2 regions of the Enterococcus gallinarum genome follow, and region 2 is predicted to be linked to the other one. Evidence: predicted binding sites of a transcription regulator. Region 2 holds the regulator's gene; the other holds the start of a gene.
What was found. The regulator CtsR, encoded in region 2, represses protease genes until heat stress. The targets are predictions, from matches to a motif close to TTGGTCAAAAAAGGTCAAANA.
Positions count from the first base shown of each region.

Region 1: clpB (ATP-dependent chaperone ClpB) is a predicted target of CtsR. The motif match lies at 3,262-3,282, and genes of this name have one in related genera.

Region 1 is NZ_CP050816.1:2,291,954-2,308,296, forward strand. Features, by position in the region: gene lepB (signal peptidase I) at 1-244, opposite strand, end outside; gene clpB (ATP-dependent chaperone ClpB) at 605-3,208, opposite strand; gene HED61_RS11405 (ABC-F family ATP-binding cassette domain-containing protein) at 3,616-5,139, shown strand; gene HED61_RS11410 (lysylphosphatidylglycerol synthase transmembrane domain-containing protein) at 5,255-6,292, opposite strand; gene HED61_RS11415 (DUF1294 domain-containing protein) at 6,303-6,575, opposite strand; gene HED61_RS11420 (diacylglycerol/lipid kinase family protein) at 6,596-7,504, opposite strand; gene pepT (peptidase T) at 7,636-8,865, opposite strand; gene HED61_RS11430 (Nif3-like dinuclear metal center hexameric protein) at 8,878-9,993, opposite strand; gene HED61_RS11435 (tRNA (adenine(22)-N(1))-methyltransferase) at 9,993-10,688, opposite strand; gene HED61_RS11440 (hypothetical protein) at 11,058-11,492, opposite strand; gene dnaI (primosomal protein DnaI) at 11,511-12,443, opposite strand; gene HED61_RS11450 (replication initiation and membrane attachment family protein) at 12,443-13,804, opposite strand; gene nrdR (transcriptional regulator NrdR) at 13,819-14,319, opposite strand; gene HED61_RS11460 (FusB/FusC family EF-G-binding protein) at 14,520-15,161, opposite strand; gene HED61_RS11465 (CsbD family protein) at 15,468-15,800, opposite strand; gene HED61_RS11470 (ABC transporter ATP-binding protein) at 15,929-16,343, shown strand, end outside.
Region 2 is NZ_CP050816.1:640,265-656,607, reverse strand. Features, by position in the region: gene HED61_RS03165 (NAD(P)/FAD-dependent oxidoreductase) at 1-1,556, shown strand, start outside; gene HED61_RS03160 (NusG domain II-containing protein) at 1,722-2,138, shown strand; gene HED61_RS03155 (Gx transporter family protein) at 2,149-2,709, shown strand; gene HED61_RS03150 (polyprenyl synthetase family protein) at 2,721-3,707, shown strand; gene gor (glutathione-disulfide reductase) at 3,868-5,214, opposite strand; gene HED61_RS03140 (peptidase U32 family protein) at 5,427-6,668, opposite strand; gene HED61_RS03135 (peptidase U32 family protein) at 6,681-7,601, opposite strand; gene HED61_RS03130 (ATP-dependent Clp protease ATP-binding subunit) at 7,905-10,379, opposite strand; gene HED61_RS03125 (CtsR family transcriptional regulator) at 10,385-10,852, opposite strand; gene pknB (Stk1 family PASTA domain-containing Ser/Thr kinase) at 11,092-13,083, opposite strand; gene HED61_RS03115 (Stp1/IreP family PP2C-type Ser/Thr phosphatase) at 13,076-13,819, opposite strand; gene rsmB (16S rRNA (cytosine(967)-C(5))-methyltransferase RsmB) at 13,835-15,193, opposite strand; gene fmt (methionyl-tRNA formyltransferase) at 15,183-16,136, opposite strand; gene def (peptide deformylase) at 16,129-16,343, opposite strand, start outside.

The DNA of each region.
Region 1 (16,343 bases), 1.7 Mb from region 2:
CTCCAGGCAAACCAATTAGGCGTTTCACCGCAATTTTACTGGTATCATCCGGTTCTACGCAAATAATCACGTCTTGCCGCTGATAACTTGAAATCTTGGAAGCAATCAAGCGTTGCCCATCAGCCAAAGTCGGATCCATTGAATGCCCGCTGACTTTGACAGGCGTTAAAATAAACAATCGAACGACAACAATCACCACAATAAAAGCGAGAATAAACCAATTCTCTTTTAAAAATTTCTGCATCTTATTTTATTTGCTCCTTCAACTATTTTCTCAGTAGATCCTTCATTAGAAAATAGACCTGCGTTTTACGTTTACTTCTCAATCTTACGTTTAATTTGCCTTTTCGGCAAGTAAAATCTTTTTACGAAAGTTTTTTTTTACGAGAAATTTACCAATCTTTGTTTAATAAAAAGGAAGTTCTTAAACCACATTGACGTAGCATAATAACATGATGATTTTTTTATTCAAAAGAAAAAACCTGAAAAATAGCGGAATAGGCAGAAGACTTTATTCAGGTCTTTCCCACAGTATCATTCCGTCTATCATTCAGGTAATTCAAGGGTTATTTTTCTCATTTAAGTTAGATGACTAAGAAATCTCTTATTCACTTATCGGTGTATTTTCAAAAACAAGCTGGTCATTCAACACTTCTATCGTCACTTTTGTTTTCGGCAGAACACGTCCTGCAACGATTTCTTTAGCCAGAGGTGTTTCTACCTCCCGTGTAATGAAACGTCGCAATGGTCTTGCGCCATAAGCGGGTTCGTACGAATGCTCTGCGATCCATTTTTTGGCTTCTTCTGTAATGGATAACTGAATGTCTTGATTTTCCAATCGTTGAGACAATTGAGCAATAATTTTATCCACGATACCTGTAACATTGGCTAGGCTTAGTGGCGTGAACAAAATTGTATCATCGATACGGTTCAAGAACTCTGGTTTAAAATGACCGCGTAATAGCGAACGAACATTTTCAGCCACCGATTCTGGAATCGTTCCTTCCCCAGTCACACCATCTAATAGTATTTGCGAGCCAATATTGCTCGTCATGATCAAGACCGTGTTCTTGAAATCTACCACTCGACCTTTTGAATCCGTCAATCGGCCGTCATCCAATACTTGCAATAAAATATTGAAAACATCTGGATGGGCTTTTTCGATCTCATCCAATAAGACGATCGTATAAGGGTTACGGCGAACAGCTTCTGTCAGTTGGCCACCTTCTTCAAAACCAACATAACCTGGAGGTGCTCCGACTAAACGTGACACAGAATGTTTCTCCATGTACTCACTCATGTCAATCCGCACCATATGATCTTCTGAATCAAACAGATTGACGGCTAACGCTTTGGCTAACTCGGTCTTACCGACTCCTGTTGGCCCTAAGAATAGGAAAGAACCTAATGGTCGATTCGGATCTTGGAGACCTGCACGGGAACGGATCACCGCATCACTTACTGCATCGACTGCCTCGTCTTGGCCAATCACGCGTTGATGGAGTGTTTCATTCAATTTCAGTAGTTTTTCCCGTTCGCCTTCTACCAATTTCGCAACCGGAATGCCTGTTAGGCGACCAACAACTAGTGCAATTTCGTTTTCAGTCACAGATTCTTGCACCATTCGAACGCCTTCCGCTTGGTTTTTTGCTTCCAATTCGGCAAGTTCTTTTTCTAATTGCGGAATCGTTCCATGGCGTAAAACAGCAGCGCGCTCTAAATCATAATTATTTTCAGCATCTTCTAATTCATGTTTGGCTTTGTCGATTTCTGCCCGTTTATTGGAAACCGCATTGACTTCATCTTTCTCAGTTTCCCATTGCATCTTCATGGTATTGGCTTCTTCCCGCAAATCAGCTAATTCTTCTTGCAGGTTTGCCAACCGTTTTTTAGAAGCATCATCCGTTTCTTTTTTCAATGCGGCTTCTTCAATTTCCAGCTGCATTAAACGTCGCGTGACTTGATCGAGTTCAGTTGGCATTGAATTCATTTCTACGCGGATCGTTGCACTCGCTTCGTCAATCAGATCGATTGCTTTATCCGGTAAAAAGCGATCGGTAATATATCGATCAGACAATGTCGCTGCAGCAACTAGTGCATTGTCATGAATGTTGACCCCGTGATGGATCTCAAAGCGTTCTTTTAGTCCCCGCAAGATCGAGATGGTATCTTCAACCGTTGGTTCCTTGACTAAAACTTTTTGGAAACGACGTTCCAAAGCTTTATCTTTTTCCATATATTGACGGTATTCGTCCAATGTTGTTGCACCGATCGTATGAAGTTCGCCACGAGCCAGCATTGGTTTTAGTAAATTACCAGCATCCATGCTGCCTTCCGTTTTGCCGGCACCCACGATATTGTGGATCTCATCAATAAATAAGATGATCCGTCCTTCAGATTTCTTGACTTCTTTCAAGACCGCCTTCAACCGTTCTTCAAATTCACCACGGAATTTTGCTCCAGCGATCAATGCGCCCATGTCTAAAGAGAAAATCGTTTTGTCTTTTAAGTTTTCCGGTACATCTTTTCTAACGATTCGTTGCGCCAGTCCTTCAACGATCGCTGTTTTACCGACACCAGGCTCTCCAATCAAAACAGGATTATTTTTGGTTTTTCTTGAAAGAATACGGATCACATCGCGGATCTCTTCATCCCGGCCAATGATCGGATCCATTTTTCCACTGCGGACTTGTTGAACGAGGTCCACACCATATTTTTCTAAGGCTTTGTATTGTTCTTCTTGGTTTTGAGATGTCACACGTTCTCCCCCTCTCAAAGATTCAATGGTTGCTTTTAATTCTTTTTCATTGATTCCTTGACCTTTTAAGTAATTGGTCAATGGATGGTTTTTTAGTTTCATTAATGCGAGTAAAACGACTTCAGTCGATAAATACTCATCATTGAACTCTTTTTTTAGTTGGTCTGCTTCAGAAAGCAAACGAAATAAGTTTTGACTCATGCTTTGTCCGTATTGAACATTGCCACCTTCAACAGATGGGATTTCATCCAATAGTCGGTCAACTTCCTTCTCGAAAGCATCGACATCAAGACCAGCGTCCGTATAAAAATTGCGGCCAAATTGATTGGCTTGCAATATAATTTTCCATAAATGAGCGATATCGATCTCCTGATGATGGCGTGTTACCGCTACTTGTTGTGCTTCTGCAATGGCACTTTGTAAAGTTGTTGTCATTTTTTCTGGGTTCATTGTTCTACCTCCCCGTCATTTCTAGGATTTCTCCTACATTGTAGTATACCACTTTGGTCAGTAATGGTCAAAAGATATGCAAGCACTTTTTGACTTTCTTTTTTAGCAAACTATCAGCAAAAGTTGACACGAGGAAAGCTAAGATGTTATGCTTAATGAACAATTTCTACGGAGGAAAAGCAGATGTCACGCTACTATTTTAAATTTATCTTTAAATTTATCAGAAAATCTGCTCTTAACAAGAACACGATGAAGCATTGTTAAGAGCCTACAAGCGCCGAGCGCATCTGCTTCATCAAAGACTCGGAGTGAGGTTTCTTTCTCATGCCCTGGTTTTTGATGGATACTAAAAAGATTGTAAGCTGTAGACAATGACTGTCTATGGCTTTTTTATATGGAGGAAAATCATGTTAACACTATCAAATCTATCGCAACAATTCGGCGACAAAATCTTGTATGAAGAAGTCAGCGTTCAAATCAATCGTGGCGAGAAAGTCGGACTGATTGGACGAAACGGTGCCGGAAAAAGTACCTTGATCAAAATCATTACCGGGGAGATTCTTCCTGATGAAGGCCAGGTCACTTTCCCAAAAAATCTGAAAATGGGCTATTTGGATCAATATGTCAATGTGGACGAAACCCAAACCATTCGCGATTTCTTACGCTCAGCCTTTGCTGCTGATTTTGAAAAAGAGGCAAAAATTGCTTCACTATATGGTGAATATGCTGAAACATTGGATGATGAGTTACTTGAAAAAGCCGGTGAATTACAAAATCAATTGGATCAAGGTTCCTTCTATCAAATGGACACACTGATTGCTGACTTAGCGGAAGGTCTGGGCATTGCCATTCTTGGTATGGAGACCCCACTGGTCAATTTAAGTGGTGGGCAGCGATCAAAATTAATCTTAGCAAAAATGTTATTGGAAAAACCCGATATGCTGATCTTGGATGAACCAACCAATCACTTAGATGATGAGCACATCAAGTGGCTGGTTCAATTTCTCCAAGATTTCAATGGCACCTATTTGGTGGTTTCTCATGACCAACAGTTTCTCAACCAGATCACGACGCATATCATCGATATCGAGTTTGGCAAATTAACGAAATATACCGGCAATCTCGAAAAATCACTGAAGCTCAAAGCGTTGCAAAATGAAAGTTATTTGAAACAATATGAAGCCCAACAGGCACATATCAAGAAAACGGAAGCCTATATTCGAAAATATAAAGCGGGTTCTCGTTCTACGATGGCTAAAAGCCGAGAAAAACAATTAGCGAAAATCGAACGATTAACGCCACCAACAGATGCGCCGACACCGCATATTGCTTTTCCTTATGCCCCTATCGTCACAACATTGGCGTTGGAAACAACACACTTAGAAATTGGCTATGACAAACCGCTTTTGTCACCGATCGATTTGACGATACGCTACGGTGAAAAAATCGCTATTCGCGGGTTTAATGGAATTGGGAAATCAACGTTGATCAAGACACTCTTAGGTCAGATACCGGCTATCAATGGATCGGTTTCATTTCCCCAACACACAAAATTCAATTATTTCTCGCAAGACTTAACTTGGGAACAACCATTACAAAATCCTTTGCACTATATGAGCGATAAATTTCCTAAAGCTACAATCAAAGAACTACGCCGCCAATTATCCCGTGCAGGATTGCCGAGTCAGCTGGCACAAGAAGCGCTAAAATCATTGAGTGGTGGCGAACAAACAAAAGTCAAACTTGCTGAAATGATGATGATCAAAAGCAATTTTCTTCTATTGGATGAGCCTACTAATCATATTGACCAAGCAACCAAAGATAATCTGAATGCAGCACTGGCTGATTTTCAAGGAACTGTCTTAGTGGTTTCCCACGAAGCCGATTTCTACGAAGACTTTGCAGATCGAATTATTGAATTAAGTGAATAAGTACGACACTAAAAAATCTCGAAGAAGTGCCGAAATTTCAGCGAACTAGCTGAAGTTTTTGAGGCATGCCTTCGAGATTTTTTTGATTTAGATTTAATAGGAGAAAGAAAAAGTTTCATTCCTTTGCTGACGCTTTTTCGTTCTTCAACTCTTCCAACTCAGCACTCATGGTTTTGCGTTTTTCCAAAATGACATAGACGAAACCGATCACGAATGGCCAAATAAAAGTAGCAAATCGATAAAGCAACATCGATGACGCTGCATCAACAGTCCCTACCATTGGTCCAAAAAGTAACATATAAACAAATTCAAACGAACCGATTCCAGCCGGCGTAGGAATAACACCCGATAGGATCACTGCAAAACTGACAAAAGAAAGCGTCAGTAAGAAGTCGATTTCTGGATGTTTAGGTGCCAATACTACATAAGGAATCACATACCAAGCAGCCAATTTAACGACATTCCAGAAATAGATCCGTAAAAAAGCCGTACGATCACGGAGAATCGAATAGACTGTCTCCCGTAACGAGTAAATCTGCGTATTGCAAGTATCGATGATTTTGCGCATGCTCTTACTTTTGAAAAGTTTGTCGCTGATTACCACAAAAGCGACTTGAACGTTGACACTTACAGAAAGTGCAAGTAAAAAGGCAATAATCAGAAAAGTAACGACCATACCAGCTAATATCACCCAAATCATATTTGGGGCTTTCTCAAAGAATAAAGAAAATTGAATCACTAGCCCTGCGATAGCATAAGTCAAGACCGCCAATTTATACATGACCATATGCAGCGTAGTCACACCTACACCTTGTGACAATTTCAATCCATTTTTACGATAAAAATTGACTTCTGATATCAACGTCCCAGCACCAAAAGTAATAATTCGATAGAATCCAGAGTAACAAACGGTAAATAAGCCGTCTTTCGTTGTAAACTCCGGTTGAAATCCTACAGCGATCTCTTTGACGGAACGTCCTTCAATAAATAAGTAAATTGTTCCTAACGCCATCACTGCTGTAACGATCGACAGACTGGTTTGTCTTAATTCCGCCAAAATATCAGTCATAGAGCTGCGAATAAAATAGTACATCGCACCTAAGATCACGACCATTAATAGCAGGTTTAAGGCAAATTTCACTTTTGCTTTCATTTTTAACTCCTTAGGCAAACTTAATAAACAATAGAAGATCTACAATCACACCGAAAGCAAAAAAAATATAAAATTTACGTTTGCGTGTTTTATGGTGAAAAACGCGTTGCGCGATCAATCCACCGATTCCGCCGCCAATCAATCCCATAAACAACAGATTCCATTCAGGGACACGCCATTTTTTTCTTACGGCTTGGTATTTATCATACCCCATCAAGCCAAAAAGATAAAGATTCGCTATAAGTAAATAAAACCACAATGGATTTTGTATAAATTCTGTCATCATTTCTCCTCTGGTTGATATTATTTAGCATCCAAGTCTTCTTCTTGAACACGGACACGAAGTGCCTGTTTCATCACCTTCATTTTAACAGGCAGATTATCTGTCGGATCGCCATCAGTTCGTGTATAAACAGTTTTTTCCTGAGCACGAATCTCAATTTCATTTGCAGTAAAGTACTCGACACCTGGCACTTTCGCAATACGACCACGTATGATCCGGGGCAAATAAATAATGAATTCCAATAGATTGAGTTTTGGCAATAAAATCATGTGAAACAGCCCGTCATCTGGTCGTGCCAACTCGTCGAAATTGGTAAATCCGCCAGCTGAATTGGACATGACTACTGTTAACAATTGACTCTTGCCACGCCAGCGTTTTCCGTCTGCAATAATTTCTAATTTGTATTGTTTCTTTTTGAATAAATAATGGAAAAACCGCTTGGTAAAAGCGAGTGGTCCGAACTGTTGTTTTTCTTCTTGCGAAGTAGCCGCTGCCGTATCGGCCAGCAATCCGATGGTCATCGTCGAGATCATCATGGAGTCATTGACCAATCCATAATCAATTTGTCGATCAGTCCCATTCAATATCGTTTCAAATGCTTCTTCAGGTTTGAGAGGAATCCCTAACATACGGGCAAAGTTATTGACCGTTCCGCCTGGAATAATTGCCACTGTCAGCTTATCTAACTGATCCACAAATGTTTGCAGCGCATGATGGATTGTACCGTCTCCACCAATGATTGCAATCGTATCGATTTGATGTTCTTTCGCATTTTTTTGGATTGTTTCCGGCTCAATATCAGGATTGGAAGGTTGCAAGACTGCTTCACTTTTAGGATCATGTTCTTCTAGATAGTTCTTAAAAGACTCTGCAGTATCCTTGGCATCGCTTTTACCAGCCGTATCATTATATAAAACCATGATCTTCATATTTTTCACTTCCTAAATAAAATAGGGCTGCGAATGGTGCAGACTTCTGCATCAAGTCTCAGCCCATTATTCAACTCATTTTTCATTATCAAGCGATATTTTTCTACTTGAAAACGAAACAAAATAAAGTTCTACTGTGCGTTTTTTTCGGCAATCTTCACGATTACATCAGTTGCTTTTTTCATTGATTCCAAGGAAACAAATTCATAGCGTCCATGCATATTTTCACCACCGGCAAAAATATTTGGTGTCGGAATCCCTAAATAAGAGATCTTCGATCCATCTGTTCCGCCTCGAACTGGTTCGATCACTGGCTCGATACCCAGATCTTCCATTGCAGACTTAGCTAACTCAATAATACTCATGTCTTTTTCAATGATTTCTTTCATGTTGTAGTATTGATCATATAAATCCATTTGGATTCTTGCTTCGTCAAATTGGGCATTCATTTTTTCTTGGATTGTAAGCAATTGTTTTTTACGATTTTCAAACGTTTCACGATCATGATCACGAATGATATACGCCATTTTTGCTTCTTCGACGGTTCCATTCAACGCCATCAGATGGAAAAAGCCTTCCGCACCATCGGTTTTTTCCGGCACTTGATCTGTTGGCAATTGATTATGAAAATCAATCGCCAATTGCAAAGCATTGATCATCGTATCTTTTGCGGTTCCTGGGTGCACATTTTTCCCTTGGATCGTCAGTTCAGCTTGGGCAGCATTGAAAGTTTCATATTGCAACTCACCCACTGGACCGCCATCCATGGTATAAGCAAAATCAACATTGAAATCAGCCACATCAAATTTATCAGCCCCCACCCCAATTTCTTCATCTGGTCCAAAGGCGATTTTGATTTCTCCGTGTTTGATTTCAGGATGGTTAAGCAAAATTTCCATCGCCGTCAAAATCTCTGCGATACCTGCTTTGTCATCGGCTCCTAAAAGCGTGCTGCCATCTGTCGTAATCAATGTTTCTCCACGATAATTTTTCAAATTAGGAAAGTCTTTGATATTCAGTGTAAATTTGCCCTCTTTATCCAATTTGATCGTTGACTCACCGTCATAGTTTTCAATAATTTGGGGATCCACATTCACCGCGTTAAAATCCGCCGTATCCATATGTGCGATAAATCCAATGGAACGAACTGGTTCGGAAACATTACTTGGTAACGTACCAATCACAAAACCATTTTCCTCATTATAATGGACATCATGAAGTCCTAATTCTTCCATTTCTTTTTGCAATGTCTTGGCAAACGCCACTTGCGTTTGTGTGGAGGGTGTTGTTTGGCTTGTCGCATCAGAACGAGTTTCCGTCTTTACATATCTTAAAAAACGCGGTAATAAATTTTCGTACATAATTGATCACTCCTATTTATATTGGAATGGATTTGTGGAAGTCTCTGAAGGAATAAAGTCTACCTGCCAACCTTCTTCCGCTTTCCATTCATTGAATTTTTTGATAAAACGAGGGATACATTCCCGTTCAATGTTATGACCTGGATCGATTGCCGTCAAGCTGTTTGCTTGTATATCATGAGCGGTGTGATAACTGATGTCTCCAGTAATATACACATCTGCTTTGGCCTTCACGGCTTCTTGATAAAACTGTTCGCCACTGCCGCCGCATATAGCAATCCGTTGAACGTTTTGCCGCTTTGCTTTTGGTTCGATCAAACGCAACCCCTCTAACTGAAAAACACTTTTGATTTCATCGATGAAATCTTCCAACAAAACAGGTGCTTTTAATTGACCTACTCGCCCGATCCCATAATGCTGAGACAAGTTATCCAAGGAATAAAGGTCATAGGCGGGTTCTTCATAGGGATGCGCCTCAACCATCGCTTGCAACACCTTTTCGGTGATGGTTTCTGGGAAAATCACTTCGATTTTTGCTTCTTGTACCGACTCTTCTTCCCCAATTTCACCAATCGCAGGATGCGCATCCTCTTGAGGAGTAAAACGGCCGGTACCAATCAGAGAATAGCTGGTGTTTTGATAATTTCCTTGCTGTCCAGCTCCAGCTTTTCCTAAAGCTTTCCTCATTGATGCGCCTTGCTCAATTGGAACAAAAACAGCCAATTTTTTCATTTTGATTGTATGGGTGGGAACGAGATACGTGGTTTCTTCTATTCCAAGCATTTCACAAAACCAGTCATTCAGCCCATCATGAATAATATCCATATTCGTATGCGCAGCATAGACTGAAATATTATGTTTGATCAAATCCATATACATTTTTTGTTGCGGATCATCGGCTCTCAAACGACGTATGGAACGAAAAATCGGTGGATGTTTGGCAACAATGAAGTCTACTTGTTTTTCAATTGCTTCTGCAACGACTTCTGGACGAACATCTAGTGTCATCATTACCCGTTGGATCTCATTGTCCAACGTTCCGATATGCAATCCCACTGGATCACCATCTTCTGCTAACCATTGCGGACAATATCTTTCGAAACGTTCAATAAACGTTCTAGCTAACATTATTCCAGCACCTCCTTGATCCAATCAATCTGTTCGTTTAACTCACTTATTTTATCTTGAGGAGGAATTGCCGCTTTCTCTAGTTCTTGCAAAACGATTTCTCGCTGCTGCAATTCATGGGCCCATTTTTTATAAAAAACGAGATTTTTTTCTTTCAATAAACACGGGCCAAAAAATAATTCTTGTGGTGTATAGATTTTACTGCCTTCTTCAGCTACGATGATTTCGTAGTTTTTATGGTTTTCTTCAATCAGTTCTTCGTGTAAAATCATGTAATTATTCTCCTGAAGCCATTCTCGCAAAGTCCGCTCCCCCACATTGGGTTGCAAGACAAGGCGCTCCTTCCCAGTAATTTTCTGCTGAGATTTTCCATTTTCTAAAATTGTTCGAATCAAAGTGCCACCCATACCAGCAATAACCACCGTATCAATCTGATCATCAGGTTGGATTGCAGCTAACCCATCTGCTAAGCGAACAGTGATTTTGTCGCTCAAGCCATTTTTTTCGACTTGCCGTGAAGCAGATTCGAATGGTCCTTTTACAACTTCACCTGCTACTGCATACTGAATTTTATTTTGTAGCATCAATGCCACGGGTAAATAGGCATGATCTGATCCAATATCTGCCAAGCGGGCTTGATCCGGAATCTGTTCGCCAACACGAGTCAATCGCAGGGATAATGATTGTTCGTTCATAACGTCACTCCTTCAGAAATAGTATATCATTCTTTATTGCATTTTAAAGGGAGAGTTTTTACTCCTTTTATTTACGGCTTTACTTCGCCTAGAGTTACTTTTGCACTTTTCGTAAAGAAAACTTGCATATCTTGCTTTTCAAACCAATCGTTGTGATCCATATGAAGGTTACTGCGCTCCCTTCGGCCGCCTAGTACTGCTCATCATCTGCTCTGTCTTGCTTCGCAAGCCAATCGCAGTGATTCATACGAAGGTTACTGCGCTCCCTTCGGTTACCTAGTACTGCTCATCATCTGCTCTGTCTTGCTTCGCAAGCCAATCGCAGTGATTCGCAGCAAAACGCGTTGTCCGTTGGGACAACGCGTGGGGTTATTGCACAATTTCAACTGTTTTGATTGAATTTCCTGGAACTTGAGGTGGGATTGACATAGTCATTACTGGCAAGCCTGACAATGTGACTTGGACCGTTGTTCCTTTGGTCAACTCAGAAACTTGACCTTCAAATGATTCTTGCGGTGCGTGTAGGATCACGCCGTCTGTTTGAAAGTTAGGAACAATCGTTTCTTGATCGTCGACTGCTTCGATATCATTTAGAAAAATCTGTATCGTTTCGTTGTCGCCAGCTGTTGCATTTTCTTGAAGAACTCCTGTAAAAATAGTCGTTGCCTCGCTTTCGACAGTGCTATTTGTCGTGCTTTCATCGTTTTTAGTTGTTTCACTCATCGAATCATTATCTGACGGCGAACCGCAGGAAGCTAATAATAAGGTTGTCAAAGCCAAACCTAAAATCGTCAATTTCTTCATAAGAAGTTCTCCTCTCTTCTATATTTCCGAATTCCGGCGATTTTTGCCAGTCATTTGGATCTCTTTTGTCAAGTAACGAATTCGTTCCATGATCCGCTTGGCTTTCAATGGCTCTGATTCTCCACGTTGAGTAACGGATAGATGCTTCTCTAACTCTTGCATGGAAAAGTTAGAGGAAAAGAACGTTGGCAGTTGTTCTTGCATCCGATATTGCAGAATGACACCAAAGACTTCATCACGGATCCAGCTGCTCATGGCATCTGCACCAATATCATCCATCATTAGGATGGGGGCTTTTTTAACTGCATTGAGTTTGTCGCCAACCAAGTCTTTGCCGATTGCTTGTTTCATTTCGACAGCAAATGTCGGGAAGTGAACAAGGGTCGTCGTATAACCTGCTTCCGCAAGGTCCCGGGCAATTGCCCCTAGTAAATAAGTTTTGCCGATCCCAAAACTTCCCACCAGATATAATCCTTTGTGAAAAGCCCTTGGATCGTTTTTTAGGTTTTCAATAAACTCGACTGCAGCCATCAAAGCTTCGCCCCGGCCGGGAGTACTTTCATACTGAGCAAAATTGGCCTCTTGAATATCTTTCGGCATATCCATTGCTTTGATGCGACTACGGATCTCTTCTTGTCGTTGATGCGCTAAAAGCTCTTGCGTGGGCACATAAGTGACATCGATAAAATGAAAGTTCAACGCTAGTCGTGGCTCATATCCAGGTGCGATCATCGTAGGGTCATTCAAACGAAACTTTCGTTTTTCTTGAACAAATTCATAGAGTTTCGCATAACTTTTTTGGATATCTGCATCTGTCAGTTCCTCCCGATGTTCTGCAATGAATTCTTTGACATCCGGATCTTTCAATACGTCCCCCATCATTTCTGAGAAACGATCGCGATAGTTTCGTTTGTCTAAAATTTTTGATAGATTCTTCCCAACATCTTCCATTAATTGTCACCTGCTTTCTTTTGCAAGTAGGCTTGCAGTTTTTTGTCGATCTCTGCCTGACGTTCTGGGGATAATGTCGTTTCTTCAACTGGTTTTTCGGCCCAGCTTGGCAGTTTTTCTTCACGAATGATCTTTTTAGACGGGCTTTGCGGCCGTGTGCGTTTTTCTTTTGCTTCTTTAACTAAGTCCCGTACATGCTTGATCGCTTCTTCCGCGGTTTTTACTTGCAATTCAGACCATTGTGCCGCAATGTTATTGACATAACTTGCTGGCAAAGCCGCATTGTTCTGTACCACTAACACATAATGAATAAGAACATTGATCACACTATTGGATAATGGCGAGCGTTCCACTAAGCTTTTTAGCAGCCATTGTTCGGAGTCTGTGACAAAGCTCTTTTTTTCAGCTTTGATTGCTTTCAAGAATGCCATCGGCGCATTATTCTCACTTTCGCGGATCAATGCTAGATCGTTATCACTATACCCATTTTGTTTTAATGTATTAAATCGTCGGATCTCTTCATCTGAAGTGGGATCCACTTTATTTACAGTTTTGGTAAAACGCGTCCGTGTTTTTTGTAAAATCAATTGTTCTAATGCCTTCTGATCGATTTTCCCAGTAGTTAAAGAAACCGAATCTGTCATCAGATCCAACAGCTCCATCACATCATAGCCGTATAATGAATGGTATAGGAGTAGTTTTTGCCGAAAATCTTTATCGAAATTGTCTGCACGGATGTAGCGACGTTGAGCTTCATAAAGAAGAAAATCCCAATCTAGTTGTTGTTCATCTAACACCAGTCTGCTTTGAGTGTCTTGGAATTTGCCATTGACTTCCTGTAATTCCTCTTCATTGGCTGCAAATTGTTGTGTATCCAAGCGATAAGCATCCATAAAAGAAGCCGTAACTTCTTGATAGCCTTCTGCTTGCCATTTTGCTGGTTGGAACAACGAAACAAGTTGTCGAAACTTTCGCTCTCCAACATGGTTAAGCAATAAGAAACTATAGAGTTCATCTTGAAAGAAATCGCTCGCATGAACTGGCTCTTGCAGGTGATACAAAAATGTGATTCCTAACTCGTCATCTTCTTTTTCAAACGTTTTGAGTAAGCCGATTCCTTCTAACTTATTTCGTGCTTGAATAAAACGCTGTAACCCTACATTCATCGCATTCAAAATATCTAGATGAATAAACTCACTTTCTTGCGGATCCTGCTGATCCGCAGTCAGTGTCAGATAGAGTGCTAAGGCATCACTTTCGATGATTGGCTGATAAAGATGAATCAGCGCATCCTTCCCTTCAGTTGTTAGTGGACGACTTTTGAAGACACGATACAATTGATTTGGTAATATGTTGCCCACCATTCAGGGACCTCCTATTCCTCTTGATTGTCTGCTGTTTCTTGCGGATCACTTGGTTCTTTTGCCTTTTCAACGATGTCCTGCAATTCTTTTAAGAAGACTGACATATCTTTGAATTGGCGGTAGACACTAGCAAACCGAATGTAAGCAATCTCATCTAAGTCGACTAGATCTTCCATGACATATTCGCCAATCATCGTTGTCGAAACTTCATTTTCACCTAGTGCTCGCACACGATTCTCCACATGATCAACAATTTTTTCCATTTGTTCCATTGTAACGGGTCTTTTTTCAGCAGAGCGTATCAACCCTCTTAATATCTTTTCACGATTAAATTCTTCACGAGCGCCATTTTTCTTAATAACTAATAATGGTGCTTCTTCAATTCGTTCAAATGTGGTAAATCGATAACCACAGTTTTCACATTCGCGGCGGCGGCGAATCACGCGACCATCGTCGGCTTGGCGGCTATCAATCACTCGAGAATTGTTATGATGACATTTTGGACATTGCATAGTTCCACCCCGTTCTCTCTTCCGTGTCTCGAATGATGGCGAGACAGCGATGATTTATATGCTTAATTATAACATGAAATTCTTTTATCTAATAGGTAAAGTCTTTCAAGCGAAAGAAATATTACAAATTTAAATAATGTGACGGTTGTTTTTTTAGCCACAAAAGAAAAACGACAGAATCAATTCTGTCGTTCTCCTCCTTATCTCATTTGTAACAGTGACACAAACTCATCCAGAGTTTCCCGTTGTTCCATTTGTTGGTTGCATTGCTCACTGTCGCGACAAATGTAATTTCCTCGTTTGGTGTATGTTCCATCGCCACCACTTTTTGTCAACGATAAAAACATGGAGACAGTAGACTCATGCTGACATAAAGGACAGATTCCTTTTTTTACTTCTGTAGATAAATGACCATAGATTCCTTGGTAGCCTTTTTGAGTATTTACGATCATAAATTTACTTTGACTGCCGATGTCATCCCAAGCCAAATACGTATAATCACGAAGGTCTGTTTGGGAAAAATCAGGTACTTTTAATTTTTTTACTTTACGAAACAGTTTCTCTGTTTGTTTGACTGAAGGCACTTGAAAAGGTCGGACATTCTTTTTTAGTGCTTCAAGAATGGTCAAGCTCTTTGACATCGTCAAAGATGAATCAAAAAATTGACGAATCAGAGACTGTGCTTCTTTGTCCTCCTCAGAAAAAAATGGTTGAATGGCTTCTTCAGTTAACATTTCAACTGTGCGAATCGTATGGCGATCATTAACAGACTGATAAGTCCGAACTAATTGTTGGACTTGATGTTTGATGAAATGAAATTGATAGGGTTCAATGGTGGTCATAATAGATATCGATCCTCTCTTTAATGAAAAAACAAAAGATATTACTGATAAATTCCTCTGACCACAGTCAAGGACAATGCAGAATTCAGCATTTGTTGACCACCTCCTGGACTTCCCTTTTTTTTATGGAAAGTCATTGGCTATTATAGTTTTTCCTTCAGGGGTTGTCAATCATTGTCCGCAGACAGCATCCTTTTCTTGTCAAAGTGGAATTATTGATACCTTTTAAAACAGGATTTCCTTCTTTTTTATCTATTTATATTGATTGACGAATATGGTTTATCATAAAAAAACTCCAGATCCTGTCTAGAGTTTTTCTTCGATTCCTGTATAATGTTTCAAATGATCAGCATCCCGTCGTTCGGTTGAAGAGATCTTTGCAGCATCTGTGTCTTCATTTTCGTTTAACAATCGGTCCCGACCAAGTGTTTCTGATGTTTTATCACCTGGTTGAGCATCTAATTCATCATGCCGATCCTCAATTTCGTCTACCTGTTGTTGACGGTGATCTTTTTTGGCTTTTGCTTCATTTGCCTGTTCTTTTCCTTCTTGTTCCATTTTTTCATTATTGATCCATTCACCAATTTTTTCTTTTGCAGAACCAACAATTACATCTTTTTCGTCTTTCAATGATCCCATGATGATTCCTCCTTTTTTATTAGCATAGCAAGAATTTCTTCGATTGACAAAAGATACGTATGCGCTTCATTTAAAGATATGGTATACTGAATCAAATTTTCAGAATATTCTTTGACAAGGAGCAGTTTATGGACATCTTAAATTTTGAAGACATCCAGTTGGTTCGCAAGCAAACTGTTTTGTTGCAAGACATCAACTGGCAAATTGCTAAAAATCAGCATTGGGCACTTTTAGGATTAAATGGTGCTGGCAAAACACTTTTATTACAACTGATCATTGGGATGATCTGGCCGACTTCTGGCAAACGGCAAGTTCTAGGTCAAGTCTACGGAAAAACATCTGTGCCAGACCTTCAGCGCAGAATTGGTTGGATAAGTGCGACCTTGCAAGAGAAGATTCCTGCTCAGGAGCTCTCAGAAATGGTCGTTCTATCGGGAAAATATGCTAGTATCGGTATTTATCAAGACTACCAAATGAAAGACTTGAACCAAGCTATTGCCATTCTTTGTTCAACTGGCGGCAGTCAACTGATTGGCCAGCCAT
Region 2 (16,343 bases):
CATTTGAAGATTCTGTTCGCATTCGTGAACACATCGAAAAAACTGTTGCTAAAGCAGCAATCGAGCCTGATGCAGCACTTCGTAAAGCAATGTTGACTTTCGTTGTCTGCGGTTCTGGCTTTACCGGTATTGAAATGATCGGTGAACTGATCGACTGGAAAGAGCGTTTGGCTGAAGACTACAAATTGGATCCAAGCGAAATCACGTTGAAAGTGGTCGAAGCAATGCCTACGATCCTTAACATGTTGGATCGTAACGATGCTGCCAAAGCAGAACGCTACTTGAAACAAAAAAATGTCGAATTAGTTCTGAACGCACCAATCGTTGAAGTGGCTGAAGATCACATCAAATTAAAAGATGGTTCAACGATCCCAACTTATACACTGATTTGGACAGCTGGTGTGAAAGGAACGAGCGACGCTGCAGACTTTGGTCTAGAAACTGCTCGCGGTTTCCGCCTTGTTGCTAACGAATATATGGAAGCAAAAGGTTATGAAGACAAAAATATCTATATCATTGGTGACTTGGTCTTCTATGAAGAATTTCCAAATACACCAACACCACAAATCGTTCAAGCCGCTGAACAAACTGGTCATACAGCTGCATCAAATATCGTCGCAGCGATCAAAGGCGGCGAAAAACACAAATTTAAAGGAAATTACCAAGGATTCATGGTATCGATTGGCGCTAAATGGGGCGTAGCCAACTTATTCAATAAGATTCACCTTAGCGGTTTCTTAGCAATCATTATGAAACATATCGTCAACTTGAAATACTTCTTTGACATTCGTTCTGGCTACTACATGTTCCAATACTTGATGCATGAAATCTTCCATATCAAAGATGATCGGACAGTGGCGCGTGGTCATACTTCACGTTACGGAAACGTTCTTTGGAGTGTTCCACTGCGAATCTTCTACGGTCTGGTATGGTTTGTTGAAGCTTTCAAGAAAATTCTAGGTACAAATGGTGAAGTCTTTAAGCCAGGAACATGGTTTGGCGAAGGTTCTTGGTTCCAAGGAAACAGCGTATTCCCTTGGACTTGGGAATATCAAACTGTTGCTGATGCAGCAAGCGGCGCGAGTGAAGCAGCTGACGCTGCCAGTGCGGCAAGCGGTGCAGGCGATGCTGCCGGCGCAGCAGCAACCCAAGCAGCTCACTTTGGTTTAAGTTATGCCTACGGCGAACAACCAATGGTCGTGATCGAAAAATCACCAGATTGGTTTACAAAAGTGATGCAATTTATTATGCCTAACAACGATGTAGCAATGTTCTTCCAAAAATTCATGGTCTTCTTTGAAATTGCTTTAGCTTTAGCATTGATGGCTGGTTTGTTTACTTGGTTAGTGAATGCAACGACAATTGTTTTAGTCTTGACATTCTGTATGTCAGGTATGTTCTATTGGGTTAACATTTGGTTCATCCCAGTAGCCTTTGCATTAATGAACGGTTCTGGCCGTGCCGTTGGTTTGGATCGTTGGGTGATCCCATGGTTACAACGTACACTTGGTAAATGGTGGTACGGTACACCGCGTTCCTTATACGGTAAAAAATAATCGCTTTTTAAACGAGACTGAGGCAGCCTGATCCTTTGATCAATGTCTCAGTCTCTTTCCAAGTTAAGCACTTTTTTATCTACTAGAAAAACCTTCTCTTAAAAGTAGTAGAAAACCAGCGGATTATGCTAGAATGAGACACAGAACTTCAAAGGAGTCTTTCTGATGAAAGTAAAAGAATTTATCCGTCGTGCCCACCTGAAGCCTTGGGACGGGGTCATCATTCTGGTACTGATACTTAGCTCGTTTTTACCAATTTTGATTTTTGGGCAATCACAAAGTACCCCTACTGCCGCCAAACAAGCTGTTTTGCGAGTTGATGGCAAGGAGATCAAAGAGTTTGATTTGATCGAAGGACAAGATAGCTACACGTATCGATACGAAGATCCAGATGGTGATTACAATCTCATTGAAATCGCTGGTGACCGCATCCGCATCAAAGAAGCTGACTGTGGCGATCAAATTTGCGTCCGCCGCGGCTGGGCCTCAAAAAATGGCGAAACAATCGTATGTTTACCACATAAATTAGTGATCGAAGTTCGTGCAACAGATGGGAGTGAGACAGACGATCTAATCTACTGATCGTGATACTATGAGTCGTTTACAGAAAATCATTTTCATCTCATTATTAGTTGCTCAAGGAGTCGTTATCGGTTTGATTGAAAATATGATTCCGTATCCTTTTGCCTTTGCTCCCGGAGCTAAATTAGGTTTAGCCAATCTGATCACGATCATTGCTTTGTTCACTATGCCTAAACGAGACAGTTTTTTGCTGATATGGCTACGTTTAATCTTAACTACACTCTTAGGCGGAACTGTTTCAACATTCTTATATAGTATGAGTGGTTCACTTTTGAGCTATTTCGGTATGTTGCTAGTAAAACAACTAGGACCTAAGCGCGTCAGCATTATCGGGATCAGTGCAGCTGGTGGTTTTTTACACAATGTTGGCCAATTGGTCACAGCTTCTTGGATTGCTCAATCCTGGAGTGTCATGCTTTACCTACCCGTTCTCGCATTTTTCGGTATTCTATCAGGGATCGCCATCGGCATCGCCGCCAACTATCTTTTGCAAAGAGTAGACACATTACGGCGATTTCAGCTTGATTATGAACGGCAAACCAATGTCAAGTGGCGTTCTGATTCAAAATAAAGGAGTCATTTATGAAACTTCATCCAATGTGGCAAGCATATCCTGCGTTGCAAAACGATTTATCTGAATCGCTGCAATTAATGGAACAATCCTTGAAACTAAAAAATAAAGCAGTAGAACAAGCGATATTAGCGATGATCCATTCTGGCGGCAAGATGCTCCGCCCGGCCTATCAGTTGTTGTTCTCTGAATTCGGAGAAGAGAAAGATTCTCAAAAAGCAGTAGCACTATCCGCAGCGATCGAAATGCTCCATACTGCTTCACTGATTCATGATGATATTGTTGATCAAGCCGATACTCGGCGAAGCTTGCCTACTATCCGTGCACAATTCGGTAATGATGTCGCCGTTTACGCGGGTGATTATCTCTTTGTATGCTGTTTTAAACTACTGGCGGATTACGCTGGTTCTCTCAAAAGTCTGCAAATCAATTCTCGCAGCATGGAAACAATTTTAGCTGGAGAATTAGGACAAATGAGCAAACGCTACGACCTGAATGTGACGATTGAGGACTATCTGGAAAACATTTCTGGTAAAACAGCTGAACTGTTTGCTCTAAGCTGCTTTATCGGGGCTTATGAAAGTGGGGCTTCTCTACGTTTAGCCAATCAGGCAAAAACGATTGGTCAATCCATCGGGTTAGCATTTCAAATCATGGACGATATCCTTGATTACAGCCAAAGCGAAAGTGCCTTGGGTAAGCCTGTCCTTGAAGATGTCAAGCAGGGGGTCTACTCACTGCCGTTGTTGTTGGCACTGAAAAAAGAGCGGGCAGTGCTAACACCATTACTGGAGAAAAAAGCCGAGATGACCGATCAGGAAGCGCAGCAAGTCTACCAAATCGTTCACAACAGCCATAGCGTTGAAGAAGCACATCAATTAGCTGCTCGTTATACAAAAAAAGCCCTGCAAGGAATCAAGAAATTACCTGATCCTGGAAAAAATACCAAAGACTATTTGTATCAGATCACAAACCAAATCCTAGCTCGCACAAATTGAGTGGTTTTTCTATAAATAATAGTTTGATAAGTGATTTAGAGGTAGCTGCTTTCAACTAGCTGTCTTTCAGACAAAAAAGAACGATCTCCGATTGATTAGACGACACGTCTTCTATAATCGGAGATCGTTCTTTTTCTTTACTTCACTTTCTCTTGACTGTTTATCGCATTGTAACGAACTCTTCTGCTCCAGTCGGATGGATTGCAACGGTATTGTCGAAATCTGCCTTAGTTGCTCCCATTTTGATGGCGACGGCGAATCCTTGCAGCATTTCATCAACACCAATTCCAATACCGTGTAGACCAATGATCTTCTCTTCTTTTCCTAAACAAACAAGTTTCATTTCACATTTTTGACGATAGTCATTCAATGCAAAGTACATTGGTGTAAAGCGTGAATGATATACTTTGATTTCTTCTTCGCCATATTTTGCGATTGCAGCTTCTTCTGAAAGACCGATCGTTGCAATTGGTGGGTGCGTAAAAATGACTGTCGGCACCAGATCATAATCTAAATGTGCCTCAGTTTGACCATTGAACAATCGTTCAGACAAGCGACGACCCGCTGCAATCGCTACTGGCGTCAACTCTAATTTGCCGATCACATCTCCAACTGCAAAGATCGATTCAGCAGTCGTATTTTGGTACTTATCAACAATGACAAAGCCTTTTTCATCTAGAGAGACATCTGTATTTTCCAAACCAAGGTGTTGGGTATTGGGCACTCGTCCCCCAGCAAACAATACACAGTCCCCCGTCAGTGTTTGACCATTTTCAAAGAAAACCGTATATTGTCCATCACGTTCTTCGATCCTTTCAGCTACATAGCCGGAATAAAGGTCCATTCCTGCTTCTCGATAAATTTCTACTAAATTATCAGTTAACATATGATCAAACGCCCGTAATGGACGTTCTTTACGATAAGCCCAAGAAACGTGACTGCCAAATTGCTGACTCATTCCGCTAAGTTCTGCCGCAATGTACCCTGCTCCTAAGACGATCATTTCTTTAGGCACTTCTTCTAAGGCAAAAAAGCCATTGGAATCAATCGCATGTTCACCACCAGGAATCGACATGACACTAGGTTTTCCTCCTGTAGCAATTAAGATCTTTGGCGCTCTGTATTCTTGTCCATCGACCGTCACAGTATGGTTATCCACAAACTGTGCATAACCGTGGATAACTTCTACTCTGTTGCTATCTAAGCCTTTTTGATATGCTGTGTGTAAAAAATCAATATATTTTTCACGGTTATCCACAAGTTGCTTGAAATCAAATTTATCCACATGTGGATAAATACCATAGCTCGTGGCATCACGCTTAATCATTTCTAACATTTCACTTGCTTGCCACATCACTTTTTTGGGTACACAGCCCACATTGACACAAGTACCCCCCAGCTCATTGCCTTCAATCAATAAAACTTTGGCTCCATGCATTCCTGCACGGTTTGCAGAAGCAATCCCGCCACTGCCACCGCCAATCACTATGTAATCATACTCTTGCATTATTGGTCTCCTCCTTAGGAACAACTTCATTTTGGTGTATATCGAAGGATTTTTCAAATCTTACAAAAAAATGCGACAGAAAGCACCGAGTCAATGATAAAGGGAGAGGAACATAACATGTACGAAATTCAAACTCGCTTTTAGCACAGTGCGCTACCCCTCGAATCTCATTATTTTTCCTTTATCAGCCTTGGATACTTCTGTCACAGTTTTTATTTTTTCTTCCGGATCATGTCGCCAACCTGAACAGGTTCAGCGACGGGCATCGTTAGAAGCATCATCGGATTTGGCGCGCGATCGATCGATTCACCGTCTTCATTATACATGACTTCCACCTTTTGATGGAAATGATGGAATCCAGGTCCATAAAACTCGATCTCGTCCCCCACCGAAAACAAATTCCGCTGCCGGATCGTGGCCATCTTTGTTGCGTCATCATAGGCCATGACTTCCCCGATAAACTTGTATTGCGGGATTTTACGCCGAGGACCAAATAATTGCTCATTTTCACTCGGTGTATGGTAATAAAATCCGGTAGCTAGTTCTCTTTGCGCTACCTTCCATAATTCATCAATCCACTCTTGTTTGCAGACATAGTTCTCTGGATCTTCCATATAACTGTCAACTGCCGCTTTGTACACATTCGCAACAGTTGAAACATAGTGGATCGATTTCATCCGTCCTTCGATCTTAAAACTATCGACGCCGTTTTCAATCAAGTCAGGAATATGTTCGATCATGGACATGTCGACTGCACTCATTGAGAATTCTTCTTCGATCGTTCCATTCTTTGTCAAACTCTTTCTTTCTTGTGCAAAAGGCATATCAAAAAGATCATATTTCCAACGACAAGATTGTGAGCAACCACCACGATTGGCATCTCGCATCGACATGTGATTGGACAATGTACAACGTCCAGAATAAGAGATACACATCGCCCCATGAATAAAAGCTTCAATCTCCACACTCGTATTTTTGCGGATTTCGGCGACTTCTTCCATGGATACTTCTCGAGCCAAGACAACTCGCTCAAGCCCTTCTTCTCGCCAAAATTCTAGCGTTTCATAATTTGTCGCGGAAGCTTGCGTTGAAAGATGGATCGGCAATCCTGGTGCTTCTGTCGCACAGATCTCGATCAAAGCAGGATCAGACACGATCACCGCCGAAATTCCCACATCCCGCAATTGACGGAAAAATTCCCCAGCTCCTTCTTGATTGCCTTCATGGGTGACCATATTTGCTGCTACATATACTTTAGCATTATGAGCTTTAGCAAATGCAACCCCTTCAGCCATCTCTTCATAGGTAAAGTTTCCGGCACGACTTCGTAAGCCATAGGCGTTGCCGCCTATATAAACAGCATCCGCCCCGTAATGAATGGCTGTTTTTAATTTTTCTAATGTACCGGCTGGTGCCAATACTTCTGGCCGTTTCAATTTTTGTTTGACTGTCATTTCCATTGCTCCTTACTTGATATCCTCTGGATTGATCGCATAAAAACCGGTATCTAACCCCCGTTGAGCTGGATGTAGCTGACGTACTTGTTCACTCAAGCTAGCTGCTTGTTCAGCAGTCCATGTGCCTTCAGTAAGCAATTGCTTCGCCTGTGCAAAACAAGCTACGATCGAGACAAACGCTGTCCCTGGAGTAAATAAACCGTCTAACTTCCAAGTCTGGTACCCCGTTTCAAAAAGAGACTGCAATTCATTCATCAAATTGATGTCATTATTGGCGAAAATATGCGTGCCATGACTGTCTTCATAAATCGAGTAGTGGGTATCCTCCTTCTTGGGTTCTGATAAAAATAAACCTCGCTCACGAGATTTTTCATCTTCCTGTTGCGTATAATTATAATAATTTTGAAGCAATGGACGTTTCGACTGATGGATGCACGTTGCCCCATAGACAAGCACTTCCGCAGGAATCGTTAGCTGTGGTGCTAAAACTGTCATTTCTCCAAAGGGGACTTCTCTTGCTAAAACTGCTCCAATCGCCCCTTTTTGCCCCCAAAAATTGATTTGTCTAGCACTGGTGACCAGCGTCTCTCCATCGTATACAAACGGCAATGCCAATTCCGGATTCTTTTTCATACGATAAATGATTCCTGGATCGCCGATAGAAATTTTATCAACATGGTTGGCCTTCAAAAAAGCCAAGTATTCTGGAACTAGCGTCATTTTTTGCGGGTGCATGATGCCATTGACTGCCGCCATCGCTTGTTTTCCTTCTGCTTGCGCTAAGCGGATCAATTCGCTTTGTTCCTCTCGTGAGAAAGATGTCGGCAAACGCAAACCGAAAGTTTCTTCTCCGAAAAAAATAGTATCTACATAAGGTAAGAGCTGTTTTGCTTGTTCAATCGACTCCACCGTTGCGATAATCTCAACCATGATATTCCTCCTCTATAACTCACTAATAGTATCACAGGCAACACGGCTTTCCAAGACTTCCTTTTGAACTTTTTTCACTAAAAAAAGGAATACTCAGCGATGAGAACTGGTAATCCAACTTTAACGCTCTTTTAAATTTGTGAACTTTATGAGTTTTTATCTCCATTTCAATTGTTCGAAATCCAACAAATACTATTTGCCCACAAAAAAACTATCCAAGCAGCAAACGATGGTTCAGCCTGCATTCTGCTGACCATCAGTCGTTTGCTAGTTAGATAGTTTCATTTTTCTTTCTAATAGAGCTTATACTTGTTGAAGAATACGAGATTGGCCTTCTCTTACATTCAATGTAATTGAGCCTTTCGATGCCCCAATCGTCACCCGGTCACCTAAATGGATCTGTCCAGACAATAGTGCTTCGCTTAAGCGGTCTTCGACCTCTTTTTGCAATGCTCGACGAATTGGGCGAGCCCCATATTCTGGATCAAAACCAGCTTTACCGATGACATCAATCGCTGCAGATGTGATCTTCAGTTGAATGTCTTGATCACTGAGACGTTTGATGATCGCTTTACTCATGATTTTAACGATTTCATGAATTTCATCTTCGCCTAATGAACGGAAGACAACTGTTTCATCCACCCGATTCAAGAACTCAGGACGGAATGCTTTCTTGAGTTCTTCCAGAATCCGTTTTTGCATCGCTTGATGGTCTTTGCTAAGATCCACCACATTGAAACCTACATTCTTTTCTTCACGAATCTGTTGTGCGCCGATATTTGAGGTCATAATCAGGATTGTATTACGGAAATCGACTTTCCGCCCTTTGGCATCTGTCAAATGACCATCATCAAAGACTTGTAAGAGAATATTGAAGACATCTGGATGAGCTTTTTCCACTTCATCTAGTAAAATCACTGAATAAGGTTTTGAACGAATCTTTTCAGTTAATTGTCCACCCTCATCGTAACCAACATAACCAGGAGGGGAGCCAATCAAACGACTTGTACTGTATTTCTCCATAAACTCAGACATATCCACACGAACGAGTGAATCCTCACTGCCAAACATTGCTTCTGCCAAGGCTTTTGCCAGCTCTGTTTTTCCGACACCCGTAGGACCTAGGAACATGAATGAACCAATTGGACGATTCGGATCTTTTAGACCACTACGTGCTCGACGAATCGAACGTGCGACTGCTTTCACAGCTTCTTCTTGACCAACAACTCGCTGATGCAGGATTTTTTCTAGATCGAGAAGCCGTTCACTTTCTTTTTTCTCCATTTGCTGTAAAGGAACGCCCGTCCATTGCGACACGACTGCCGCAACATCTTCGCCTGTGACACTGTCTGCGTAGCCAGAAGCTTCTTTCACTTCCATGAACGCAACTTCAGTCAACTGCTGGGTCAATTTCTTCTCTTTGATGCGCAAACGAGCTGCGGCTTCAAAATCTTGTTGGCGAATCGCTGCTTCTTTTTCTTCAATCAGATTGGCGATTTCATTTTGCAAATCGGCCAACTCAGAACTTTCGTCTGTTTTATCCAAGCGCACTTTTGCTGCCGATTCGTCCATCAAGTCAATGGCTTTGTCCGGCAACTGCCGTGAATTGATATAGCGTACCGACAATTGGACAGCGGCATGCAGGGCATCATCTGAAATCTCTACGCCGTGATGCTCTTCATAACGGGGACGTAATCCTCGTAAAATTTCTTCTGCTTCTTCTGGCGTTGGCTCATCCACTTGAACACGGGCAAACCGTCTTTCCAATGCAGAATCTTTTTCGATATACTTTTGATATTCATCTAAGGTCGTAGCACCAATTGTTTGTAATTCTCCGCGGGCTAATGCAGGTTTTAATATATTCGATGCATCGATAGCACCTTCCGCACCACCAGCACCAATCAGTGTATGCAGCTCATCAATAAATAAAATGATCTGTCCATCTTGGTAAATTTCGTCGATGATTTTCTTCATTCGATCTTCAAACTCACCGCGATATTTCGTGCCAGCTACTAAAGCACCCATATCTAACATCATTAAGCGTTTGTTCTGCATATCTTCTGGTACTTCACCGTGAATGATTTTTTGTGCCAATCCTTCAGCAATAGCTGTTTTACCAACCCCCGGTTCCCCTACTAAAACAGGGTTGTTTTTGGTCCGGCGGCTTAGGATTTGAATCAATCGTTTCACTTCTTTTGCTCGACCCACTACTGGATCTAAGCGTTTATCTCTTGCCAATTTTGTTAAATCTCGAGCTAGTGAGTCCAGCGTCGGCGTTCCTTGTGCTTTTCCTTGAGGACGACGACGACCCGCACCACCGGCATTTTTTGTGTCATTGATACCCATTTTTTTCTTTAATAACTGCCGCATTTTAGCCAAACTCAAACCTAAGTTCAACATGATTCTTGAGGCTAAAATATCTTCATCCCGAAGCAATCCTAACAAAAGATGCTCTGTGCCGATTTGAAGAGCGCCTAAACGCTTAGCTTCATCTCCAGCGTAAACAAATGTTTGCTTCGCTCGTGGGGAATAGGCTAGATAGGCATTCTCTGGATATTGGCGAACAGTTCCGTAACCTGTTAAATGCTCGATTTCTTCGCGAATATCATTTTCAGTGATATTCATTTCCCGTAACGTTTTGCCGGCAATGCCATTTTGTTCAATGACTAAGGCAAGCAAGATGTGTTCTGAACCTACGGACTGATGTTTAAAGTACTTTGCTTCTTCCTGTGCGATCGTCAGCACAGCTTTCGCTCGTTGTGTAAATAGTTCATCCATCTCATTCACTTCCTGTCTTCATAACTTAAACGTTCTAAAATTGCATGGAGCAAGTCTGCTCGTGTTCGATTTTCATAAGGAGAACGTCCTAATACTGACTTCGCAATGACGGTCAACAATAAATTGCCCTCACGCTTCGACAGGATTCCTTCCTCATAAAGTTTTTGGATTATTGCATAAGCATCTTTTTCCGAGATGGTTTCATCAAATAATTGATTCATTTCTTCAAGGTAGTGGTGGTTATCCGTGATCTTTACTTTTTCGATACGGATATATCCTCCGCCTCCACGTTTGCTTTCAACAGTATACCCTCTTTGAATAGTGAAACGGGTATTGATCACATAATTTATTTGTGAAGGCACACAATTGAATAAATTCGCCATTTCAGCTCGGCGAATCTCGATTGTTTCGCTGTCTTCAAGAATTTTCTTCAAATATGCCTCAATCAAATCGGAAGTGTTATGATGATTCAATTCATTCCCTCCCTTGACTAATTCTGACCTTCATTATACCCAATTTTTGAAAACTTGAAAAGATGTACGCCTAGAGATGCGGAATTACTAAAAGAAACTTAAACAGCTAGCTCTTTTTTCGCATCACAAAAAAACTATCCGCATCTTCAAGTGGTTACTTCTACAGTCTTTGGTTGCCATCTCACTGCGACCTATAGAGTAAACTTAAAAATCATTCGGATAGTTTTTTCAGCTATTGATTAATCTTCAGAGCTCGTTGAACTCGTACTTGTTGATTCACTGCTAGCGGAGGATTCACTCGTAGAGGACTCTGGTTTTGGTCCTTTAGAAATAGTAACATTTACTGAAGAACCAACAGCCACCGAAGTCCCTTCACCTGGCGAAACATCTGTGACTTCTCCAGCCGGAACAGAATCATTGTAGCCCGATTCTTCTTTGATCGAATATTTTAACCCAGCCTCATTTAGTGCTGCTACAGCATCATTTCGACTCTGTCCAATGATTCGTGGCACATTAACCATCTCTTGACCGCTGCTGACTGTCAGCGTGATAACAGTTTGAGAGGTAATGACTGATTCTCCTGCTCCTGGCGCTTGATTAATGACAGTCCCCACCGGTTCATCGCTTGGCGCTGATTGTTCATAAATATTTTCGGTTGGAACTCCTTTTGAGGTCAATGCCGCCCGTACATCTTCGATTCTTTGACCATAATAGTCTTCCATTGCAAACGATTCAGGTCCCGTGCTGACTACAAAAGTAATGTCATCCTCTTTCGGAGAAACTTTCTCGCCGACATCTGGTGATTGGCTAATGATCAGACCTTCTCCGATAGCATCACTGGATTTGGTCTCTTCTTTGATTTGGTCTTCTGAAAAACCTAACTTGATCAACTCGGCTTTTACATCTTCAAAATTTTTCTCTTCATAGTTTTTTAAGGTGATTTTTTCAGTCCCTGAGCTGATATACAAAGTGATCTCGCTATTTTTTTTGACTTCGGTTCCTTCTTGTGGATCCGTTTTAACGACATTGCCTTCTTCAATCTCATCGTCAGCAATTTCTTCGGTTTCATCAGCAACTTTTAATCCTGCTGCTTCCAGCTTTTCTCGAGCAACGGTCTCTGTGTCTCCGCTGACTTTAGGGATCTCAACATCGCCGCGCCCTCCGCCAAAAACAAAATAGCCGCCAATGACCAGCAGCGCTGCAATAACTAGTATTGGCAGGATCAGCCACCATTTCTTCCGCTTCTTCTTTGGTTTTTCTTGTTTCTGGTCTGCGGTCTCTTCTACTTCTGGCTCCGTCACTGCCGGTTCTGCAGGCTGTTCAGCTATCATTTCATCGGTAATAGGGGTCAGCGCTCGAGTTTCATCGTTTAGCGCATGTGGCTCCCACCTTGGTTCATTCAAGCGCTCAGGTGACAGGGCTGTTGAAAGATCTTCTCGCATTTCATCAGCGGTCTTATAACGATCGGCTTGCTCTTTCGCTGTTGCCTTTAATACGACATTCTCTAATGATTGAGGAACATTTTTATCATAGATACGAATAGAAGGGATCTCATCTTGAAAATGTTTTAAGGCAATTGTGACAGCGGACTCACCATCAAAAGGAACTTTCCCCGTCAGCATTTCATATAGGATGATTCCAATCGCATAGATATCAGATTGGTTAGTAGCCATACTTCCCCGTGCTTGCTCTGGCGATAAGTAGTGCACAGAGCCTAACATCGAGTTGGTTTGGGTGATCGATGTTTCCGATAAAGCAATCGCGATCCCGAAATCCGTGATCTTAACGACGCCTTCTTCATTGATCAGAATGTTTTGTGGTTTCAAGTCCCGATGAATGATTCGATGTTGGTGAGCCAATGCCACTGCTGACAAAATTTGTTGCACGATATCGACAATCTGTAGATAAGGAACTGGGTAATGGGTTTGAATATATCGCTTCAAGTCCATGCCTTTGACATATTCCATCACCAAAAACTGCATCCCATCTTCTTCGCCTACATCATACACTGTTACGATATTGGGATGAACCAACTCTGTGGCAGCCAATGCTTCACGCTGAAAGCGGCGAATCGCATTTTTATCATTTTGGAAGTCAAATCGCAATACTTTGACGGCAACTTCTCGATCAAGAATCAAATCATGAGCCAGAAATACATTTGCCATGCCGCCACTGCCGATATTGCCAATGATTTTATAGCGGCCATTTAACTTTTTCCCTATTTCAATCATGGGCAGTTCCTCCAACTTTGATCAGTAACACTGTGATATTATCGACTCCGCCTTGTTGATTGGCTGCATCGATCAACTGCTGAACCGCTTCTTTAAGGGACGACGCGCCTTCAATGATGGCTGCGATCTTTTCATCTGCCAACATGTTTGTCAGTCCGTCTGAGCAAAGAAGCAAGTAATCACTTTCAGCAAAATAATGAATCGCTACATCTACTTCTACTGTATTAGGCATTCCAACAGAACGAGTCAAAACATTTTTGCGTGGATGGTTCAGTGCCATTTCAGCAGTAATTTGGCCAGATTTCACCAATTCATTGACAAGAGAATGGTCTTCAGTAATTTGTATCAACTCATGATCCCGCAAAATATAGGCGCGGCTGTCGCCAACATTCGCAATCGTAAATTGATCCTCAAAGAGTGCTACAGCAATGATCGTTGTTCCCATGCCATTCAGCGCCTCATCCTCGATGCCTTTTTCATAGATCGAGACACTTTCTGCCTGGATTTTTTGGATCAGCCATTGAGCAGCCTTTTCACTATCTGTCAATTCTGTTTTTTCCCAAGCGGTTCCCAAGCCACTCACAGCCTGACGACTCGCTACATCACCTGCCCGATGTCCTCCCATCCCATCAGCTAAGATCGCCAATGTGATACTTTTTTTGTTGACATACACAGCAGCAAAGTCTTGGTTCGTATTCCGACGTTTACCAACATCTGTTTGAAAATGGATTTCCAACTTCTTTTCACCTCATTACTTTTTGCGAAGGCAGCTTATGAAAAAGCCATCTGTCATAAAATCTTGCGGATAAATCGTTAGCATCTGATCATTGATATTCGCAGCAATATCAGCATTTACCGATACATCGATTCGTTCGAATTCTGGATGATCCGCTAAGAATGCCTCCACTACTGCCTGATTTTCTTCTAGCATTATAGTGCATGTACTGTAGATCATTATACCCGAATTTTTTAGCGTTGGGGCGGCACTTTCTAAAATCGCTAACTGAATTTCGGGTAAACGCTCTAGATCAGCTGCCTGCTTGTTGTATTTGATGTCTGGTTTACGACGCATCAATCCTAGACCGGAGCAAGGAGCATCCACTAAGATTCGATCAAACTGTTGTTCCTCAAAATGTTGAGCGACTTCCCTTGCATCCATCACTTCCGCTTGAACCACCTCTGAGACCGCAAGTCTTTCAGCATTTTCAGTGATCAATTTAACTTTATGAGGATGAATATCCAATGCAGTGACTTTCCCACCTGCTTCTGCAGATAGAAAGGACGCGATATGGGTTGTTTTACCTCCAGGCGCTGCACAAGCATCCAATACTTGGTGCTCTGGTGCAATGTGCAGTGCCGGTGCTACTAACATCGAACTTTCATCTTGTATTGTCAATAATCCGTCATGATATAAAGAAGAGCCGGCTAAAAATCCTTTATCAGCCACAATCCCATACGGAGATAGTTGGCTTTCTCGAGCTTCGATTCCTTCTTCCTGTAGTTGAAGGATGGCTTCGTTGCGAGTAATTCTTTGTAGATCAAGGCGTCCACTAGCATGGCTAGGTACTAGTAAAGACAGCCCTAACTCCCGGGTTTTATCGCTGCCGATCTGCGCTACGAATCTTTCAGTTAGCCATAATGGCATACTGATTTCTATAGCTAACCGCTCCAAGGGATCTTTGATTTGATCAAGTGCCGGCACACCCTCTCTTTGAATCGTACGCAACACGCCGTTAACAAATTTTCCGATTCCTGGATTTCCTTTTGCTTTCGCGATTTCCACGGCCTCATTTAAAATAGCATGATTAGGTACTTTGTCCAAGTACAGCATTTGGTAAAGAGAAAGACGCAATAATGATCTGACCCATGGATCGACTTTTTTTGCATTCTTGATAAAGTTCGCTAAATAATAATCCAATAGCAGCTGCCGACTAATGGTTCCATAGACCATTTCTGTCAATAAACGTCCATCTTTATCATTTAAACGGCCTTGATTCATCAGTTCTCTCAATAATAAGTTCGAATAGGCACCGCCTCTTTCGATACGAACTAAGGCCTCTAATGCAACAAAGCGAACAGTATATTGGATTTTTCCTATTTTACGCTTCATGAGTACCAACCTTATCACCTAGTTGAATGTGTTGCCCAGTGCCATTTAGAAAAGCCGCAATGGATTGACGACCTTTTCCAGCTGGTTGTAGCTCTTCTAAAGCTAAAACTGTCTGTTGACCACAAGCGATCCATAGCGCCTTTTTCGTTCGTTGTATGATGGTTCCTGGCGCGGCATCTGTTGTTTCATCGACTACTGCTACTGACCAAATCTTCCAACGGCTCCCTTGGTAAGTCGTGAAAGCAATTGGCCACGGTCGCATCCCTCGGACCTGATTGTCGATCTCCTGTGCTGTCTTTGTCCAATCAATTGCTTCTTGTTCTTGCGTAATATTGGGGGAGAATGTTGCCTGCTCTTCAGCTTGAGGCATTGGTTTCAGTTCTCCTGATAGGATCTTAGGTAATGTTTTCAGCAGTAATTCTTTACCCAATAAACTTAATTTCTCAAACATAGTCCCCACATCGTCTTGATTAGTGATCGGCAGTTTAGCTTGAGAAAAAATACCCCCAGCATCCATTTTTTTAATCATTTCCATGATGGTGACACCTGTTTCCGGTTCGCCTTCCATGATGGCATAGTGCACTGGGGCACCACCCCGATACTTTGGTAATAAGGAGGCATGGACATTGATCGCTCCAAATTTTGGTACTTGCAACAGCTTTTCCGGTAAAAATTGGCCAAAGGCCGCAGTGACTAAAATGTCTGGTGCTAATTCTTTGATCGTTTCCATTTCAGGTGAACCGCTGATTTTTTCTGGTTGCAAAACCAACAATTGGTGCTTCAATGCTGCTTCTTTGACAGGCGTTGGCGTGATTACTCGTTTTCGACCTACGGGCCGATCCGGTTGGGTCACTACCGCTGCAATTTCATAGCCTTCTGCCAGCAATCCTTCTAAGATTGGTACAGAAAACGCGGGGGTTCCCATAAAGACAACTTTAGTCATTTTCGTGTTCCTCCATATATTGTTCTAGTTCAGATTCTGGGATCTTATCGATCATTTTATCAATAAATAAGACACCATTCAGATGATCAATCTCATGCTGGATAGCCCGAGCCAAGTAGCCAAAAGCTTGAACCTCCATTTCTTCTCCTTCACGGTCAAAGTAGCGAACCGTAATCTCATCTGCTCGCTTGACCGTACCATAGGTAT